Regions from separate parts of the Sedimenticola selenatireducens genome, predicted to be linked through region 3. Evidence: predicted binding sites of a transcription regulator. Region 3 holds the regulator's gene; each other region holds the start of a gene.
What was found. The regulator FliA, encoded in region 3, starts transcription of late flagellar genes. The targets are predictions, from matches to a motif close to GCTAAAGTTNNNNNNNNNNCNGCCGATA.
Positions count from the first base shown of each region.

Region 1: a site for FliA is predicted at 3,958-3,985, ahead of ACHZBF_RS07105 (chemotaxis protein). Genes of this name have one in related genera too.
Region 2: a site for FliA is predicted at 4,438-4,465, ahead of ACHZBF_RS04190 (chemotaxis protein CheV). Genes of this name have one in related genera too.

Region 1 is NZ_CAXXYC010000003.1:721,579-727,608, forward strand. It holds gene ACHZBF_RS07090 (glycogen synthase) at 1-557, opposite strand, end outside; gene ACHZBF_RS07095 (arginase family protein) at 672-1,628, opposite strand; gene ACHZBF_RS07100 (hypothetical protein) at 1,686-3,482, opposite strand; gene ACHZBF_RS07105 (chemotaxis protein) at 4,066-5,019, shown strand; gene ACHZBF_RS07110 (hypothetical protein) at 5,092-5,811, shown strand; gene asnS (asparagine--tRNA ligase) at 6,022-6,030, shown strand, end outside.
Region 2 is NZ_CAXXYC010000003.1:117,776-123,805, reverse strand. It holds gene flgE (flagellar hook protein FlgE) at 1-602, opposite strand, end outside; gene ACHZBF_RS04210 (flagellar hook assembly protein FlgD) at 626-1,306, opposite strand; gene flgC (flagellar basal body rod protein FlgC) at 1,385-1,798, opposite strand; gene flgB (flagellar basal body rod protein FlgB) at 1,801-2,190, opposite strand; gene ACHZBF_RS04195 (CheR family methyltransferase) at 2,578-3,396, opposite strand; gene ACHZBF_RS04190 (chemotaxis protein CheV) at 3,458-4,402, opposite strand; gene flgA (flagellar basal body P-ring formation chaperone FlgA) at 4,594-5,319, shown strand; gene flgM (flagellar biosynthesis anti-sigma factor FlgM) at 5,454-5,780, shown strand; gene ACHZBF_RS04175 (flagella synthesis protein FlgN) at 5,784-6,030, shown strand, end outside.
Region 3 is NZ_CAXXYC010000003.1:245,686-251,715, forward strand. It holds gene flhF (flagellar biosynthesis protein FlhF) at 52-1,299, shown strand; gene ACHZBF_RS04825 (MinD/ParA family protein) at 1,334-2,173, shown strand; gene ACHZBF_RS04830 (RNA polymerase sigma factor FliA) at 2,170-2,910, shown strand; gene cheY (chemotaxis response regulator CheY) at 2,967-3,341, shown strand; gene ACHZBF_RS04840 (protein phosphatase CheZ) at 3,375-4,088, shown strand; gene ACHZBF_RS04845 (chemotaxis protein CheA) at 4,101-6,030, shown strand, end outside.

The DNA.
Region 1 (6,030 bases), 480 kb from region 3:
TCAACTGGTATGGAGAGCGCGTTGATCTGCTCGGTGTGGCAATACTGGTGTTTCGCCTCATGCATGGAGTAGATCGTTGCGGGACGACTCCATGCGCCCCCGAGCAGTGGAATGGCCAGTGCTGTCTGCCAGCCGCTGCAGTGCAGCAGGTCCGGTTGCCAGTTGATTCCTGCCTGATTGATTGCCATTAATGAGACGATGCGACTGAACAGTCCGAAGCGGATGGCATCTTCTGGACCACGATTGTCCGGCCGGTCGAATTGTCCTGGTATGTCTACCAGATAGAGGGGGATGCTCTGTCCTGCTTGCCCTTGCAGAATTCGTGCTTCCCGATTATCGCCGGGCAATCTGATTCTGGATGTCTGGATAACGGCGTCTGTCTGTGACAGCAGCCAGGAGTAGGCAGGTACTATCAGGCGTACATCATGCTCCATCGCACTGAGTGTCGAGGTCAGGGTGGTGATGAATTCGGCTTGCTCACTGAAGCCGTTCAGCGATGCGATCTCGCTCGATGCAAATAGAACTCTTTGTGGTGTCAGTGGCAGCTCTCTGTTCATAAAGTACGACGTGGCGGTTTTTGATCATCCTGTGTAGTAGCCGCTTGGCGATTATTTATTATTGTGAGTTTGACCTGATGGGTCTGGTGGAGCTGTGGAGAGTATATATCTATTTTAGGAACCAGGCGAGTTTTCGGCTGTTCCTGTTAATAACCCACGAATTGTCTGCAGCCATGCCGTGGCGATGTTCGCCCGGTTATAACCGCCACCTCCCAGTGCCAGAACCCGTCCATTGCAGACGGTCCGTGCGTATTCGCCGATCCGCTTTGCCGTCTGGTAATGCACTTCCGGGCTGAACTGCAGGTGGGTGATGGGATCACCGGCAAGACTGTCCGCACCACACTGCAGGATAATGAACTCAGGTGGATGCTGCTCCATGAATTCGGCTATTTTCGGCCAGTAGTTGAAAAAAATCTCATCCGTTGCGCCGGGCGGCATCGGGATATTCAGTTTTGTGCCTCGTGCCGGACCGCTGCCACATTCGGTTGCACTACCGGTACCTGGATAGAGGTAGCGGCCGTCTTCATGCACATCAATAAACAGCAGATCAGGGTCCTGCTCAAAGGCGTAGAAGACTCCGTCGGCATGGTGCGCGTCGATATCGATATAGAGTATCCGGTGAATCCGGTGTCGTCTGCGCAGAGCTTCAATGGCAATACCACAGTCGTTGAATACACAGAATCCGGCAGAGGATGTTCGACTGGCATGATGCAGGCCGGCGATGGGCACGAATGCCTGGGAGGCATGCTCCGACATGATCTCATTCACAGCATCCAGCACGCTGCCGACCACTACCAGCGCGGTTTCGAATATACCGGGGAACACCGGTGTGTCCATGTCCAGCATCCCCACGCCCAGATCGGACAGTTGCTGAACCCGGTGTACATATTCGGCGCTGTGGAATAGCCGTGCATCTTCGGCAGTGCCCTGAACCGGAGCCTTGACGGTGCTGAGCTTCAGCAGTGCCGATCGCTGGAAGGCTTGCCAGAAGGCGTTGAAACGGTCGGGGCCCAGTGGGTGACCTTCACCGAAACCGTATCGTGCGAGGGCTTCACCCGCGTAGACCAACATGATCGCACGTCCCGGTTAACAGTGTGGAAAGTGATTTGATGGAGAGCGTAGTAGACATTATGAAAACAGACGGCCGAGCCAAGAGCGTTTTCGCGCCTCTGGTACGGTTTCGCTTTTATGTTGTCGCAATAGTACGGGCCGCTTGATCACGCCCTTGAGGCATTGATTGCATATTTCATTGTACAGGGCACGGGACTCCTTCAGCAGCGCCTCCTTGTCGCGTACGAAATAGTCGCTGACACCGGAATTGAAGGCATCGACAATATCCTGAAATCCGGCGAAGGTCTCGGCGATCACGAACTGGGCTGATTCGTTGTTCAGAAAAACCAGTTCATCGATCATCTCCCGGAGTGATTTCTCCTTCTGCCTTTCCTGATCCATCAGTCCTTGCAGTTTAATTCTAAGAATATCGCTGAACTGTTTGAATTGAGCGATCTTCTCGTCATCAGGCACCAGGATGGATCGATCCACCACCACTTTCAGCTGGGCAATATTCTGTATCAGGTGATAGGTGGTGAGATCGGAAATCAGGCTGCGCATCTTTTCCAGTTCTATTGCACGCTCTTTGGCAACAATGGCCTTGCCGTGTGACAACAGGTTGGCGTTGGAAAAGAGAATGGAATATATCTTGATCCAACTGGCCAGTTGGGTCGGGCTCAAGGCGGTGGAGATACTGAGAGCGGACCGTTCCAGTTCAGCAAAGGGCTTGCTGGCCGCATTCTGCATTTGTCTGGTGGAGAGTTCAAACACCTCTTTCAGGCAAATCAGTTTCTCCAGGGCAATCTTGACTTTTGCCTCATGTTCTCCCGACAGCTGGTCGGCACTGGGTGCAATCTGTTTCAGGAATTCATTGGTGAAGGCCAGTTCGCCTTCGATCATGCGGTGGCGGATACGCATCTGCTCCTCTGCACAGAGGTACTCATCGACGAAGGTGGCCGCCAGTTTGCGAAGAATCGCCGGTTCATCATTGTTAATCTGTTCCAGCAGATCACTGAATATTTTTCTCGCTTTTGGCGACAATGTGTCAGAACTTTTGTATTGAAGAACATGTGAGATCTGGCTGGCAATCTTGTGATGGATTTCGTCCGGTAATAGCTGATGTTTTTTTATATATTTCAGCAGATTGATGAATGCCAGATGTAACGACACCTGAGTCGCTATGGTGGGCTCGATACCACTCGACCGGTAGTCCCAGAACAGATTGAATTCGGACGGCTCCCCTTCAGTCTCCGGGCCATTTACCTGGCTGGGCTGTTTCTCCAGCATTAACTGGACGATCTTCATCAGGTAGGGCTTGACCGAGAGGTATTTGTAATCGGTCTTCAGAAGATTATAGAGCTGGTTGAATTGGGCGTTGAGAAGCGCGGCATTTTTCAGTGGAAAATTGCTGTAAGGTTGCAGCAGGTCAGAAATGGTTCTGCGACCCTTTTCTATACGGATGAGGGCACTCTTGTATTCATCCACCAGGTCGTCAGACAGTTTCTTGTTGTCGCCATGGTCCGGGTTCTGCCGTATAGCCGTGAGGAAGTCGTCCGGCATTTTGGATGCCAGGTAGACGTCGGCGGCATCCGGGCCAAATTTTTTCCTGATCTGTTCGCCGACCTCGAAATAGTTGGCCTGGATGGATCGTTCGGCGCTGGCATTCAGGATATCTTCCAGCTCGCTGATCAGCGCGGCGGCCAGCTGCTCCTGTTTTATCGATGAGGATGACAGCTTTCCCGCGGCGAGCAGACGCCGATAGGTGGCCATATAGTCTGGGGCATTCCTGATCTGATCGACCAGGCGGATCAGCCCCAATATGTCCTGGCGGTCATACTTCTCCAGCAGTGCTGCTTGCTGTACCGATAGCTCCATAAATCTGGAATCCTCAGTTAACTGTTGTATGGCACATATAGTTTCAAGAATGTCCGATCTACCCGGCCGGAGTGTCGCTTTTTCCCGTCTAGGAGTTTGTCGGGCTTTTCCGCACCAGATCAGTGTTAAGCCCGAGAGGCGCCTGGCCTACTGTGCCCGGGGCAGCCGTGCTGACGGTAAAGAGCAATGATCCTGTATACATAGGATAGCCAGATAACGGCAATTCCCGGTTAATATTTAACGCACTGGTTCTCAATTGTTGGCCAGATAGTCCACCAACTCCAATGTCGATATGTTCATGACTGAACCTGGCCAACCCTCTATCCCGCAATGCAAGGTGTCGATGAAATAAGATGGATTGTCTTTATGTATACGAATTTAAAGGTGATCCAGATAGTTTTTATTCCTCGAATATAGGATTAATTGTTATTCAAAACAATTGATTAGAAGAAATATTTGTCGTGGTATGTATTTGACTAAAGCAATCTTCTGAGCGGCCGCTATCTTACTCAACTGGAGTTAGAACCGGGCCCTTCAGGCACAACATAACAAAGCACTTCAACCCATTGATTGGCGGTAGGTAATGGCAAATTTCATCGATTCTGTAGACAGTCGCACACAATTGGCAGGCACCAACAGGCTGGAGGTGCTGCTGTTCAGTTTGGGTCGCGACTCCGTGACTGGAAGAGAAGAGACTTTCGGCGTCAATGTCTTCAAGGTGCGGGAGGTGATGCATATCCCGGAGATTACACGTGCACCGGACATGCCCGCCTCGGTGGAGGGAATGGTCAGCCTGCGCGGCAGCATGATACCGATCATTAACCTGCCCAAATTCTGCGGAGTCAACTCCGAGCAAAAACCCAGTATTCTCATTGTCACGGAATATAACAAGAATGTGCAGGGCTTTCTGGTGCACTCGGTGGACAATATAGTGCGGCTTGCCTGGGAGGATGTGAAGGTTCCACCCAACATGATGGCCCAGCAGCACGGTGGACTGGTGACGGCTGTGACCGAGTTGACCGACAAACGCATCGTGATGATCATGGATGTCGAGATGGTACTGGCCAAGACCTCAGGGTTCGGTGAAGGTGAAGAGCTGTTTGAAGGTATCGAGAAGCTTGATCGTGATGATGTAACGGTACTTTTTGCCGATGATTCCGCCGTGGCCCGGGATCAGATTGTCAGAACCCTGAACCATATCGGCGTTAAACACCTGAGTGCGTCAAACGGCTCCGAAGCGTGGGAGAAGATCAAGGATCTGGCGGACCGGGCAGAGGCGACCGGTCATAACGTGAGTGACTATGTCCAGGTGATTCTAACCGATGTGGAGATGCCTGAAATGGATGGTTATGTATTGACCAAGAATATCAAGCAGGATCCACGACTGGCCGGTATTCCGGTCATCATGCACTCGTCACTATCCGCGGATGCCAATCAGGAGTTGGGAAAAGGTGTGGGTGCCGATGCCTATGTGCCGAAATTCCAGCCGGTCGAGCTGGCGGCCAAACTACAGGAGATTCTGAGCGGTCATCCCTGATGATGAAGGGCGGGTTGACCGCCTGGCAATTTCATCCGGACGTGGCCGGTAATTTTTGTTGGCGTATCAACGATGTTGGATTTGATTCCTGATCATCTGCGCCTGTTCGCGGTAATTGGCGGGCTGCTGCTTCTGTTGCTGCTGGTTGGCAGTCTGGCACAAAAATATGAACAGTATATGGCCGCCAAGCGTCTTGCGGTGCAACGTTTGATGGTCGGTGTTCAGCAGATCGAGGAGGCGCTGGAGAAGAGCCGGGGAGGTGGTCTGCCTTCCGGTGTTGGAAAATTACTGCGCAATGAACTCCTCGCCAGATATATTACCATTCGCCAGGTGTTCCCCAGGAAACCACACATCAGTCAGCAGGTTGTGCAGGCGGAAGAACGGGCCCGGACAGAACCGGACGGATCCACATCGGTTAATTCTGCCGCCATCACATCGGTTGATTCGCTTAATCGCTATGTCATCGGTCTGAACGAAATTTATGGGCTGCTGGATAGCCAGACCTTCGGACGTAAGTTGGCAGTTTCCGAGCGAGCCGCCTTACAGTTAAAATTAATCGACTTTCAGCTCACCGCCGCCAGCCGATATTACACCAAGGTTGCACTCGATTATGCGCAGACGGGCGAGTGGCAAAACGCCGCCAGGGCGGCGCGTGCACTGGACTCCTTTCTTCTGACAAGACCTCGAAGTAGTGCGTTGGCCTCACAGTTGCGGAATGAATCCCGGGAGCTGTTGCAGGCGATGCATGATCAACGTCTGCCAAATGAACAGCCTGCCGAAGCGGGTCGCTAGCTGGATGCCTGATACCAGCGGAACCGTATCGTCTGCTGTTTGAATTGCCGACCTTTTTTCCACCGATGTCTCCCGTCAAACTACCATGTATAATTCCGGAATCCTCTCCGGTTGGATGAACCGGTGGTACACCAGGCGCTTGTTCGTTTGCCAGGCAGCCCCCGCTGAGGTCTCTCGGGATAATACGCCCAGAACATTCGGATGATTAGCATGCACAAT
Region 2 (6,030 bases), 130 kb from region 3:
GCCGTTCCCAGTGAGTCATAAACGGTAGTCGATGTTGAGTTGTCGTAGCTGGTAGCCACTGCCGGATCAAACAGGGTAGCCGCCGCTGTCGCGGTTCCGCTGGAGTCCAGATTGACCGCCACATTGGCGCTGGTGGTAGCGGACGGTGTACCGGAGAGGGTTGGAAGCTGCAGATCGGTTGTCGAGCCGGTATTAAAATTGGTGCCGCTGGTACCGATCGGGGCAAACACCTGCAAACGGTCATTGGTGTGATTCACCACATAACCATCCCGATCCACCGTATAGGCGCCCGCGCGGGTATAAGAGGTATTACCGTTGGCATCCGCCAGAGTGAAAAACCCCTCCCCGTTCAGCGCCAGATCCAGGTTGCTTGCCGTGAAGTCAATATTTCCCTGGCTGAACTGCTGCGCCACCCGGCTGACCCGCACACCCCGGCCGGCCGAGGTGGTACTGACATCCTGGATGGAGTTGGCGTAAATATCGGCAAACTCGGCGCGGGACTGTTTGAATCCATTGGTTGCCGCGTTGGCTATATTGTGACCTGTCACCTGAAGGTCGGTGGATGCGGCATCAAGTCCGCTCAGTGCAATGCGAAAAGGCATACTCTAATCTCCTCGTTAAATAATCAGCGGATTTCTGCTACGGAACTGAATGACACAGGCCCCAGGCCGGCCAGATTGACGGTAAGCCCCTGCCCTGCCCCGCCGATGCTGACGCTGCCCACCCGGGCCTCAATTAATGTATATGGCGTCACACTCTCACCATCCACTTTGGCTTGGGCCTCAATCTGGTACTGCCCTGGCGCTACCGCCTCCCCACTCTCATCCAGACCATCCCAGGTGAAGCTCACTTCACCCTTGGGCTGGGTGCCCAGTTGAATCTCTTTTATCAACTCACCAGAGGCATCGGATATCCGCACCGTGACATCGCTGGCCGGTTCGGTAACGCCAACCACACCCTTAATGGATCCTCCCGCCTCAAGATTGCCGGTATTGACCGGCACCAACACGTCACGCCCCACGAGATTGGCTGCCTGCAGTGCCTGATCGGAAATCATGGTGTCGGAAAAATTCGAGAACGAGTTGTTCAACTCATCAATACCGGAGACCGCGGCAAACTGTGATATCTGGGTTGCCAGCTCACTGTTATCCATCGGCTTGGTCGGGTCCTGATGGGTCAGTTCAGTCACCATCAATTCAAGAAAATCCTCCATCCCCAGTTCATTGTCTTTCTTCTCCTCAAGCTCACGCGAGAGACCCAGGGTCTGGTATAGCTGGTCGGTACTGGCTGCGTTGACACTGCTCATTTAACTGCTCCTTTATTGTTCGGCGCGTCCTTGCGCCTTACCGCTACGGGGTTACGCAAAAAAATCGCTGCTGACGATTTATTCACCTAATCGCAATGTGGCAACCATCAGCTGTTTGGCTGTATTGACCACTTCGACGTTGCTTTGATACGAGCGCGAGGCGGAGATCATATTGGCCATCTCCTCCATGACGTTGACGTTGGGCCGGAAGATATAACCCTCTTCATTGGCCTTGGGATGATTCGGGGCATATTCCATATTCAGGGGGGCATTGCTCTCGACAACTCCTTTCACCTGAACGCCCACGGCCGGCTCATCCGGATTGAGTTGATTCAGCAACGCGCTGAAGACCGGCTGTCGGGCCTTGTAGGTCTCTTCAACGCTGCTGCTGACACTGTCCACATTGGCCATGTTGCTGGCCACTGTATTCAATCGCAGGGACTGCGCACTCATGCCGGAGGCGGCGGTGTCGAATATCTTGAACATTGACATGATTATTGCCCCGTAATTGCTTTTCTGAGGGTTTGGATGGTGCCACTGAGGAAGCGCAGACTGGTCTGATACTGAATGGCATTTTCCGCGTAGGCGGTATGTTCAAGCTGGCTATCCACGGTGTTGCCATCCAGACTCGGCTGACTGGGTATGCGATACGCCATCTCACTGGGTGAGATGATGCCGTTATCCAGTGGTATATGGCTCTGGTGGGTGGTCCTTAGCTTGGACTGCTGAGCGGTCTGTTGCTGAAGCACTTCACTGAAATCAAAATCCCGCGCCTTGTAGCCCGGGGTATCCGCATTGGCGATATTACCGGCCAGCACCTCGGCACGCTTTGCATGCAGTTGGAGTGACTGGGCATGGATTCCAAGTATTTTGTCAAAACTCATAGGTCTGCTTCCTGGTTTTTCCTGAAAACCTATTAGCAGACAACATGCCAACTCTGCACTTCATTGTTTTTATGGGATTTTTTCAGAGATACGGCAAGCAGGAAAGCGGCAACCGGCAACCGGGGGCCGCGGCGACGGCAAGTCCTGACCGGCCTGGGGAATTCTCGAACCGCGTGCGGTGGGCGGCTGAGTATCGTCGGTCGGATGAGCGCAGCGTAATCCGACAAAAGCGCTCGGTCTGTCGAGTTACGCCTTCGGCTAACGCGACCTACGATTGGTCGGGTGTTCTCTGTGGTGCAGACGCTTGAGGCGTTCGGGGGTGCGGTAAATACGGCAGCGGTGACCGGCAAGCGGCTGCTGCCCGGCGGCAAACCGTAGCCGGTTTGGCTATTTCAGGCGGTAGGCGATACCACCCAGCTTGCTGACCATTTCAAAACGGTCGGTATGGGCCGAAAGCGACTCGGTGGAACCAAGAAACAGATAACCGCCCGGATTCAGTGACCGGGCCATACGATTGATAATGTCGCGCTTCTGTTCACTGGAGAAGTAGATAAGGACATTGCGACAGAAAATCACATCAAAACGCCCCATCATTTCATAGCCCTTGGTGAGATTAAGCTCGCGGAAGCTGACACGCTGGCGGATTTCCGGCCTCACTTCCAGGCAATCCCCGTTGATTTTGAAATAACGGTCTTGCTGTTCCAGACTCAGGCCGCGGGATGAGGACATACCGCAATAGATGCCCTTTTTTGCATCGGCCAGTACCGTTGAAGAGATATCCGTTGCAACCACATCGACACCGCCGGGCAGTGCACCGGGATTTGCCCGCTGATAATCCTGTACCACCATGCTCAGATTGTATGGCTCCTGGCCATAGGAACAGGCGGCGGACCAAATCCGGATCGAGCGGCCCGAACGGGCTTTTATCTCCGGACAGATCATCTCCTGCAGCAGGCGAAAATGGGACATATCACGAAACCAGAAGGTCTCGTTGGTAGTCATCGCATCGATGATACTGGTCCTGAGCCGTGGATTTCTGCCGCTGTTGAGCTGGTTCAGCAACTCACCCACCGTGGCAATCCCGTAGTCGCGCATCAGCCCGCCGAGCCGGCTTGATACCAGGTATTCCTTTCCAGCACCTAATACAATTCCGCAGGCATCTTCAAGAAACTTCTGAAACGCCTCGTAATCACCGTGTGACAGCATATTCCGGCTCGCTAGGCACTGTGAGATTGTTATCCATTGCGCTTGAGTTATTTACGCTTGTTCAGGAGGAGAGCGCCTTCAACTCCAGTTTATGCTGCTTGAGGCGCGTCTGTACCACCCTGGCCAGCTCGTCCGGCTCAAATTTGGCCAGGAATGAATTGGCCCCGACCTTTTCGATCATGCTCTGATTGAACACACCGCTCAGGGAAGTATGGAGGATAACTTGCAGATTGGCGAGCGCCGGATCCTTGCGTATTTCCGTCGTCAGGGTATAGCCGTCCATTACCGGCATCTCCACATCCGAAATCACCAGTGACAGAAAGTCGGAGACTCTTCGGCCTTCGTTGGTCCACGCCTTCAACTGATCCAGCGCCTGTTTGCCGTCATTGCAGACCGTGGTCATCACCCCGAGCTTATCCAGCACACGCTTTACCTGATTGCGCGCCACCGAGGAATCGTCGGCAATCAATACATGCTGGGTCTCATCGATCGCCTCCTCTTCAATAACGCCCTCGGATACATCCTCCGACACCGTGACAATCTCGCTGAGTACTTTCTCCACATCAATGATTTCCACCAGCTCTTCATCGACCCGGGTAACTGCCGTCATGTAACTGCCTTTTGCCGCACCCTTGGGCGGGGGCAGAATATCACCCCAGTTCATGTTGACAATCCGGTCAACCGAACCCACCAGAAACCCCTGTACCCTGCGGTTGTACTCGGTAATGATGACGAAACGCCCTTCGATGTTGGCCAGCGGAGGCCCCCCAATAGCCTGAGAGAGATCCATCACCGTAATGGTTTTGCCACGCATGTTGGCGATACCCCGGACTACCGGGTGGGAGCCGGGCAGCTGGGTCAGCGGAGGGCATTGAATCACCTCCTGCACCTTAAATACATTGATACCAAACCGCTGTCTGCCGGCGAGCCGAAACAGCAACAGCTCCAGTCGATTCCTGCCCGCAAGCTTGGTTCTTTGATCAACACCGTCAAGGATACCCGCCATCTCTACCTCTCCGTTCAAATATCTCTGTCTGATGTTAGCGACCCACCTGTCTATTGCTTTAGGCCCGATTGCATTCAATACCCGCGGAAAGGATATGCGCAGGCCTTATCACGCGGCCCTTATATCAGGCATGGGTATTGCATGTTATTTGTGCAGCAATGAATGAGCTGAATATTTGGACAGGTGAAGTGATGAGCAGATTAACACCCGCGGTCAGGAAGCGGCATTATTGGCCAATCCTGCTTCTCGTCTGGTCACTGGCGGCAGTATCCGCCACGGAGGAGCAGACACAACCCCACGAGAGCATCCTGGCGGCAGCCGAGCAGCATGTTCTGAATGACTTTGACGAAGAGAACCAGGAGATCAACGTCGCGGCAGGGCGGCTGGACAGTCGGCTCCGATTGGCGGCATGCGACCAGGAACTGGACACTTTCATGCCCCATGGTCGCAAAAACGCATCCCGTGTAACTGTTGGCGTGCGCTGTAACGACACCGGCGGCTGGACGCTCTATGTGCCGGTAACCCTGTCACTGATGAAAGAGATTGCAGTCGCCAACCGGGAACTGCCCAGAGGCACCATTCTTACATCGGCGGACTTCAAAATTGAAAAACGGGACGTCGCCCGACTGCATCGGGGATATATCGAACACCCCCAACAGGCCATCGGCAAAAAGCTTAAACGCCGGTTGCGTGCCGATGCCGTTCTGACACCAGGGCAGCTGATCATCCAGCACGCGGTAAAAAAGGGCAGTCAGGTGGTGATCGTGGCCCAGATAGGTGGATTGCAGGTTCGCATGAATGGCAAGGCCCTATCAAACGGCGCTGTCGGGGAACGCATCAAAGTGGAGAACAACAGTTCCAACAGGCAAATAGAAGCGACTGTTATAGACTCCGGGGTAGTCAAGGCAACGACCTAGGATATTCCGGTAAACACCGACCACCATTGTGAACCGGCACTGGTTTTTAGCATCAAACCAACTACTTTCTGATTAAAGCTTGCACCCATTTGGCCGCTACGCTGATGGGAACTTTTTACAAGGTGGTTAACAGCATGAAAATCAAAGGTCTGTCCGGACAACCCATCAGCACTGGTGAGGGCAACAAGAGCAAGGCAACCGACAAAACACAGACAGCGGGCGCATCTCCCAGCGAAAAATCGACCGGCACCAGCAGCGATACCGTTAGCCTGACGATATCGGCTACCCGCCTGCAGGAGCTTGAAGCACAGATTGCCAGCCTGCCGATCGCCGATGCGCAGCGTGTTTCTGATGTACAACGATCCCTGGCTACCGGCAACTTTGCATTTGAACCGGAAGATGCCGCGGAGAATCTACTGGCCCAGGAAAGGCAATTTTCGCAACTGGACAAACAGGAGTAATCAATGAATCTCTCTGCCGAACAGCAGAACCGGCTCAGCCAGATCATCTCAACCGAGCTGAACTGCGCTCACTCACTTGCTGAAATACTTCAGCGTGAACAGAACGCGCTTAAATCACACGATCCGGAACAGGTTCTGGACATCAGCAGAGAAAAACAGCAGACCGTGGACCAGATGCAGGAGTGCGGCAGACAGAGAGATCGTCTGCTCACATCACTCGGGGTTGCCGGTGGCTCTACAGGCATCAACA
Region 3 (6,030 bases):
CGATGTAAACAAGCCGTTTGATCGGGAAGCTGGCTGCGGGGAAAGTCAGGTATGAAGATTAAACGCTTTTTCGCACCGGATATCAGACAGGCATTACGACAGGTTCGTGAGGCACTGGGCTCCGATGCGGTCATTCTGTCGAATAAGAAGGTCGATGGGGGAATCGAGCTGGTGGCGGCCATTGACTATGACGCCGCGGCTTTCACTCCCTCGCCGGCGCCACAGCCAAAACCTGCACTCAGCCCGGTGCAACCGCTCCGCCAGAAGAGGACGCCAGCTCCTGTGGCAGACGAGCCGGCCTCGACCGTGGCCTCTGTTTCAAAGCTGAAGGAGCAGGTGATACCCAAGGTGGAGTGGAGCCAGGACCCGGTGCTGGTAGAGATGCGCCAGGAGATGAAGGCGTTACGCCGCATGATGGAGAATGAACTCTCCGGCCTGAGCTGGCGTGAGATGGGTGATCACAGACCGGAAACCCGGGATCTTTTCAGAAAACTGATGGGACTATCGATCAGTCCCGATATCTGCAGCCAACTGGTGGAGAGTGTCACCGATGTCACCAGCGCCGATCAGGCCTGGAGAAAGGCGCTCTATTATCTCGCCACAAAGATGGAGACGGTCGGGGATGATCTGCTTGAGCAGGGGGGAGTGTTTGCCCTGATCGGCCCTACCGGGGTCGGCAAGACCACCACGGTGGCGAAACTGGCGGCCCGGTTTGCCCTGCGTCACGGCACCCATCAGATAGCACTGATCTCCACCGACAACTACCGTATCGGTGCCCAGGAGCAGTTGAACACCTATGCCCGAATCCTGGATGTGCCGGTGCGCTCGGCGGGTACCCGCGAAGAGTTGGCGGTTGCTCTGAACGGTCTGACAGGCAAGCGATTGATCCTGATTGATACGGCGGGTATGAGCCAGCGCGATGTTCGACTCAGTGAACAACTCTCCATGCTGGACGTGGCCGGGCAGGGCGTGCGCAGTTTTCTGACCCTGTCCGCCGCAACCGACAACTCCTCGCTGGAACAGACGATCAGTGCTTTTGGCGCGGCCAGGCCTGAGGCCTGCATACTCACCAAGGTTGATGAGGCCGGTTCGCTTGGTGGTGCTCTGTCGGCATTGATACACAAGGAGTTACCCCTGGCGTTTGTCGCAGACGGCCAGAAGGTGCCGGAGGATCTGCATCTGGCCCGTTCACACACCCTGGTCAGCAAGGCGGTAGCCTGCAGCACCGGGGGGGGAGAGTATTCAGATGAATACCTGGCACTGGCGCTTGGAGGTGCGAGAGCAAATGCTCATGGCTGATGCAATAACAGATCAAGCAGCAGGATTAAGACGTATGGTTCAACCTACACCCGTACGAGTAATTGCCGTTACCGGAGGTAAAGGAGGCGTCGGAAAGACCAATATCTCGGTCAATCTGGCGGTCTCCATGGCTGAGATGGGGCGTCGAGTGATGCTGCTGGATGCCGACCTCGGACTGGCCAACATTGATGTGGTGCTTGGACTGCATCCACAGTATGACCTGTCCCATGTGTTGAGTGGTGAGCGCTCCCTTGAGGAGGTAGTGCTGCAGGGGCCTGCGGGCATCCGTGTGGTGCCGGGTGCCTCGGGTGTGCAACAGATGGCCGAATTGAGTGCGGCTGAGCATGCCGGATTGATCCGCGCCTTCAGTGATGTCGGCAATGATCTGGATGTGCTGATTATCGATACGGCGGCGGGTATATCGGATACGGTGGTCAGTTTCAGTCGCGCGGCCCAGGAACTGATCGTGGTGGTCTGTGATGAGCCGGCATCGATTACCGATGCCTACGCCATGATCAAACTGTTGAATCGCGAGTATGGTCTGGATCGCTTTCGTATCCTGGCCAATATGACGCGTACAGCCGAAGAGGGGCGCAACCTGTATAACAAGATGTGCCGTGTCACCGACCAGTACCTGGATGTTATGCTTACCTACATGGGCAGTATTCCATACGACGAAAACCTCAGAAAGGCAGTGAAATCGCAAAAACCTGTGGTTCAAGCCAACCCTCGCAGCCATATTGCAAAAATATTCAAGAATCTGGCGCAAAAGGCCGATAACTGGCCTGTACCGGATGGTGCCAGCGGGCACCTCCAGTTCTTCGTGGAACGGCTGATTCAATATACAAGCCAGGGCGGGGAGATGGGCCGGTGAGTGGACTAGCGAGTTATACCGCGATTCAGGAGATGGATGCCGATACCCTGGTTAACCGGCATGCCCCGCTGGTCAAGCGTATCGCCTACCACCTGATGAATCGCCTGCCGCCCAACGTACAGGCGGATGATTTGATACAGGCCGGGATGATCGGGCTGCTTGAGGCGAGTAGAAATTATGACCCCAGCCAGGGAGCCAGTTTCGAAACCTACGCAGGGATTCGTATTCGTGGCGCAATGCTGGATGAGATCCGGCGCAGCGACTGGACGCCCCGTTCCGTGCATCGAAAGGCGAGGATGGTAGCCGATGCCATGCGCTCTATTGAAAATGAGCAGGGACGTGATGCCCGGGACGTGGAAGTGGCGGAAGTGCTGGATATGAACCTGGTTCAGTACCATCGTATCCTGCAGGATGCGGCGGGCTGTCGGATCTTCAGTATTGAAGAGCTGCAGGCAGTGGGTGAATTGCCCATTGACGGCGGTGACAGTCAGGCGGGGGGGCTGTTTGACGGCATGCAGAAGGATGCCTTTAAAAAGGCCCTGGCAGAGGCGATTGCCGGCCTGCCGGAGCGGGAGAGATTGGTAATCGCACTTTATTATGATGAGGAGATGAACCTGCGAGAGATTGGGCAGGTTCTTGGAGTTAGCGAATCAAGGGTATGCCAGATACACAGCCAGGCCACCCTGCGGTTACGCGCCCGCCTTGCAGATTGGTTATCCGATGCAGATGAGCTCTGATCGGTCTATGAAAACGAATAACGGCATCGAGTTTGGAGGTTGCCTTGAATAAAAACATGAAGATTCTCATTGTGGACGATTTTTCCACAATGCGACGGATTATTAAGAATCTGCTTCGGGATCTGGGATTCACCAATACCCAGGAAGCGGACGATGGTAATACCGCCTTGCCCATGTTGCAGTCAGGTAACTTTGATTTCCTGGTAACGGACTGGAATATGCCGGGCATGACCGGGATTGATCTGCTGAAAGCGGTGCGGGCAGACCCCAACCTGGTCAAACTTCCGGTGTTGATGGTCACTGCCGAATCGAAGCGTGAGCAGATCATCGAGGCGGCCCAGGCGGGCGTCAATGGCTATGTAGTCAAGCCATTTACCGCGGTGACGCTGGAAGAGAAGATCAGCAAGATTTTTGAACGTGTAGGCAGCTAACCGGCAGCATGACGAATCGGTCTGGAGAAATAAATGGACAACGATGAACGTCTGATGCTGGCGAAGCAGCTGGTAGAGCATCTGGAGGCAGGGAATGAAGCTGAAGCGACACATGTCAGTTCCCTTCTTACCGAAGGTGTCGAGAGCAAACTGTTTCTGGAAGTTGGGCGCTTGACCCGTGAGTTGCATGAAGCGATCAATGAGTTCCTGCTTGACCCGCGCATCAATGAAATGGCCCAGGTGGAAATCCCGGACGCCAGTGAGCGACTCACTTATGTGATTACCATGACCGAGAAATCGGCTAATACCACGCTAGGTGCGGTCGAGGCAGGGCTGCCCCTGGCGGATGATCTGGGTGTGAAGGCACGCGCCATATCGGAACAATGGGAGCGGTTTTGTAATCGTGAACTTTCTGTCGATGACTTCAGGGAATTGAGCAGGGAACTGGGCGGCTTTCTGGCATTGACCACCGAACGGTCGAAACAGCTGCATGGTCATCTGACCGAAGTGCTGATGGCGCAGGATTTTCAGGATCTGACCGGACAGATTATCCGGCAGGTGATTACCCTGGTGCATGATGTGGAAGACAAGCTGGTGCAGCTGGTTCGGATATCCGGCTCAAAGTTGCCGGAAAAACAAAAAGATGCAAAAAAACTGGAGGGGCCGGTCATCCCCGGCATTGACCAGGGTGACACGGTCAGTGGACAGGATGATGTGGACGACCTGCTATCCAGTTTGGGCTTTTAGAGGTGTCGAAGCATGGCCATTGATATGGATGACGAGATCCTGCAGGACTTTCTGGTTGAGGCCGGGGAGATACTTGAGCAGCTGAATGAACAGTTGGTGGATCTGGAGCAGCGTCCTGACGATTATGATCTGTTAAACGCGGTATTTCGTGGCTTCCATACAATCAAGGGCGGTGCGGGGTTTCTGAGTATTGACCCGCTGGTAACCGTCTGCCACCGGGCGGAAGATGTATTTAACATATTGCGCCAGGGGCAGCGGCGTGTGGATGCGGCACTCATGGATGCCGTTCTGCAGGTACTGGACGTGGTGAACGAGATGTTTGCCCGGGTGCAGTCTGGTGAAGAGCCGGATGAGGCCGATCCCGGACTGATCGAGACGCTGCATCAGCTTGCCATCCCTGAAAGCGAGGCGGTTGCAGAGTCTACAGTCCAGGCGGTGGAACCGGTTGTCGTAGCAGAACCGGAACCAGAGCTGGAATTTGCCACTGCGGAACTTGAGGAGACAGCGACAGCATCCGCATCAGGGTCGTTTTCCGACCCAGCTCTCGGCGGTGATGACATCACGGAAGAAGAGTTTGAAAAGCTGCTCGATCAACTCCACGGAACCGGTAAGCACGGCGGGACGCCAGCACAGGCCCCTGCAGCAAAACCGGCGCCGGCTTCGCAACCGCTGGCGGCGGGCAGTGATGATATTACGGAAGATGAGTTTGAGGATCTGCTGGACCAGTTGCATGGCAAAGGTCAGTTTGGCGGTCTGCCTGCAACAGGTGAACAGACATCCGCTGTGGTTGCCCCCCAAGCGGCGGCTACCGAATCCGATGATATCACCGAAGAGGAGTTTGATGCGCTTCTCGATGAATTGCATGGCAAAGGCAAATTTGGCGCGATCAATGGTTCGGCGGAAGCCGCGAATAAGCCTTCCGGTGCGGTAGTCGGAAAACCGGAGTCTGCGGCAAAGCCAGCGGCCTCGTCTGAAAAACCGAAGCCGACTATCAGCCGGCCGGCCCCGGCCAAAGCACCCGAAAAAACGGAAAGTGCGCAAGCACAGGCGCGCAAGTCCCCTCCTGCCGCAGCAGAGACCACCATCCGTGTCGATACCGCCAGGCTGGATGAGATCATGAACATGGTCGGTGAGCTGGTGCTGGTGCGAAACCGACTCGAAACCCTCAAGGCCAAACTGGGGGATGAAGAGGTTGCCACAGCGGTAGCCAACCTGGACGTAGTGACATCCGATCTGCAGAACTCGGTAATGAAGACCCGGATGCAGCCGGTGAAAAAGGTGTTCGGCCGTTTTCCCCGTGTGGTCAGGGATCTGGCGCGCAGCCTCAAGAAAGAGATCGATCTTGAACTGCATGGCGAGGAGACCGATCTGGACAAGAACCTGGTCGAGGCGCTGTCTGATCCCATGGTGCATCTGGTGCGCAATGCTGTCGATCACGGTATCGAGAGCCCGGACGAGAGAGAGGCCGCCGGAAAACCGCGCAAGGGTAAGGTGGTACTCTCCGCTGCCCAGGCCGGCGACCATATCCTGTTGACCATCGCCGACGACGGCAAAGGCATGGACCCCAATGTGCTGCGTCGTAAGGCGGTTGAAAAAGGCATGATGGATGAAGAGGCGGCGGCCCGTCTGGACGACAAGGGTTGCTATAACCTGATTTTTGCGGCTGGCTTTTCGACCAAGACCGAGATTTCCGATGTGTCGGGACGGGGTGTCGGTATGGATGTGGTCAAGACCCGTATTGCCCAGATGAACGGTCAGGTGGAGATCGACTCCGAATATGGCAAAGGTAGTCTGATTACCATCAAGCTGCCGCTGACGCTGGCCATTCTGCCGACTCTCATGGTAGTGCTGGGCAAGCAGCCGTTCGCGTTGCCGCTGGCCAGTGTGGTGGAGATATTCAATCTCGACCTGAAGCGCACCAACGTGGTGGATGGCCAGCTGA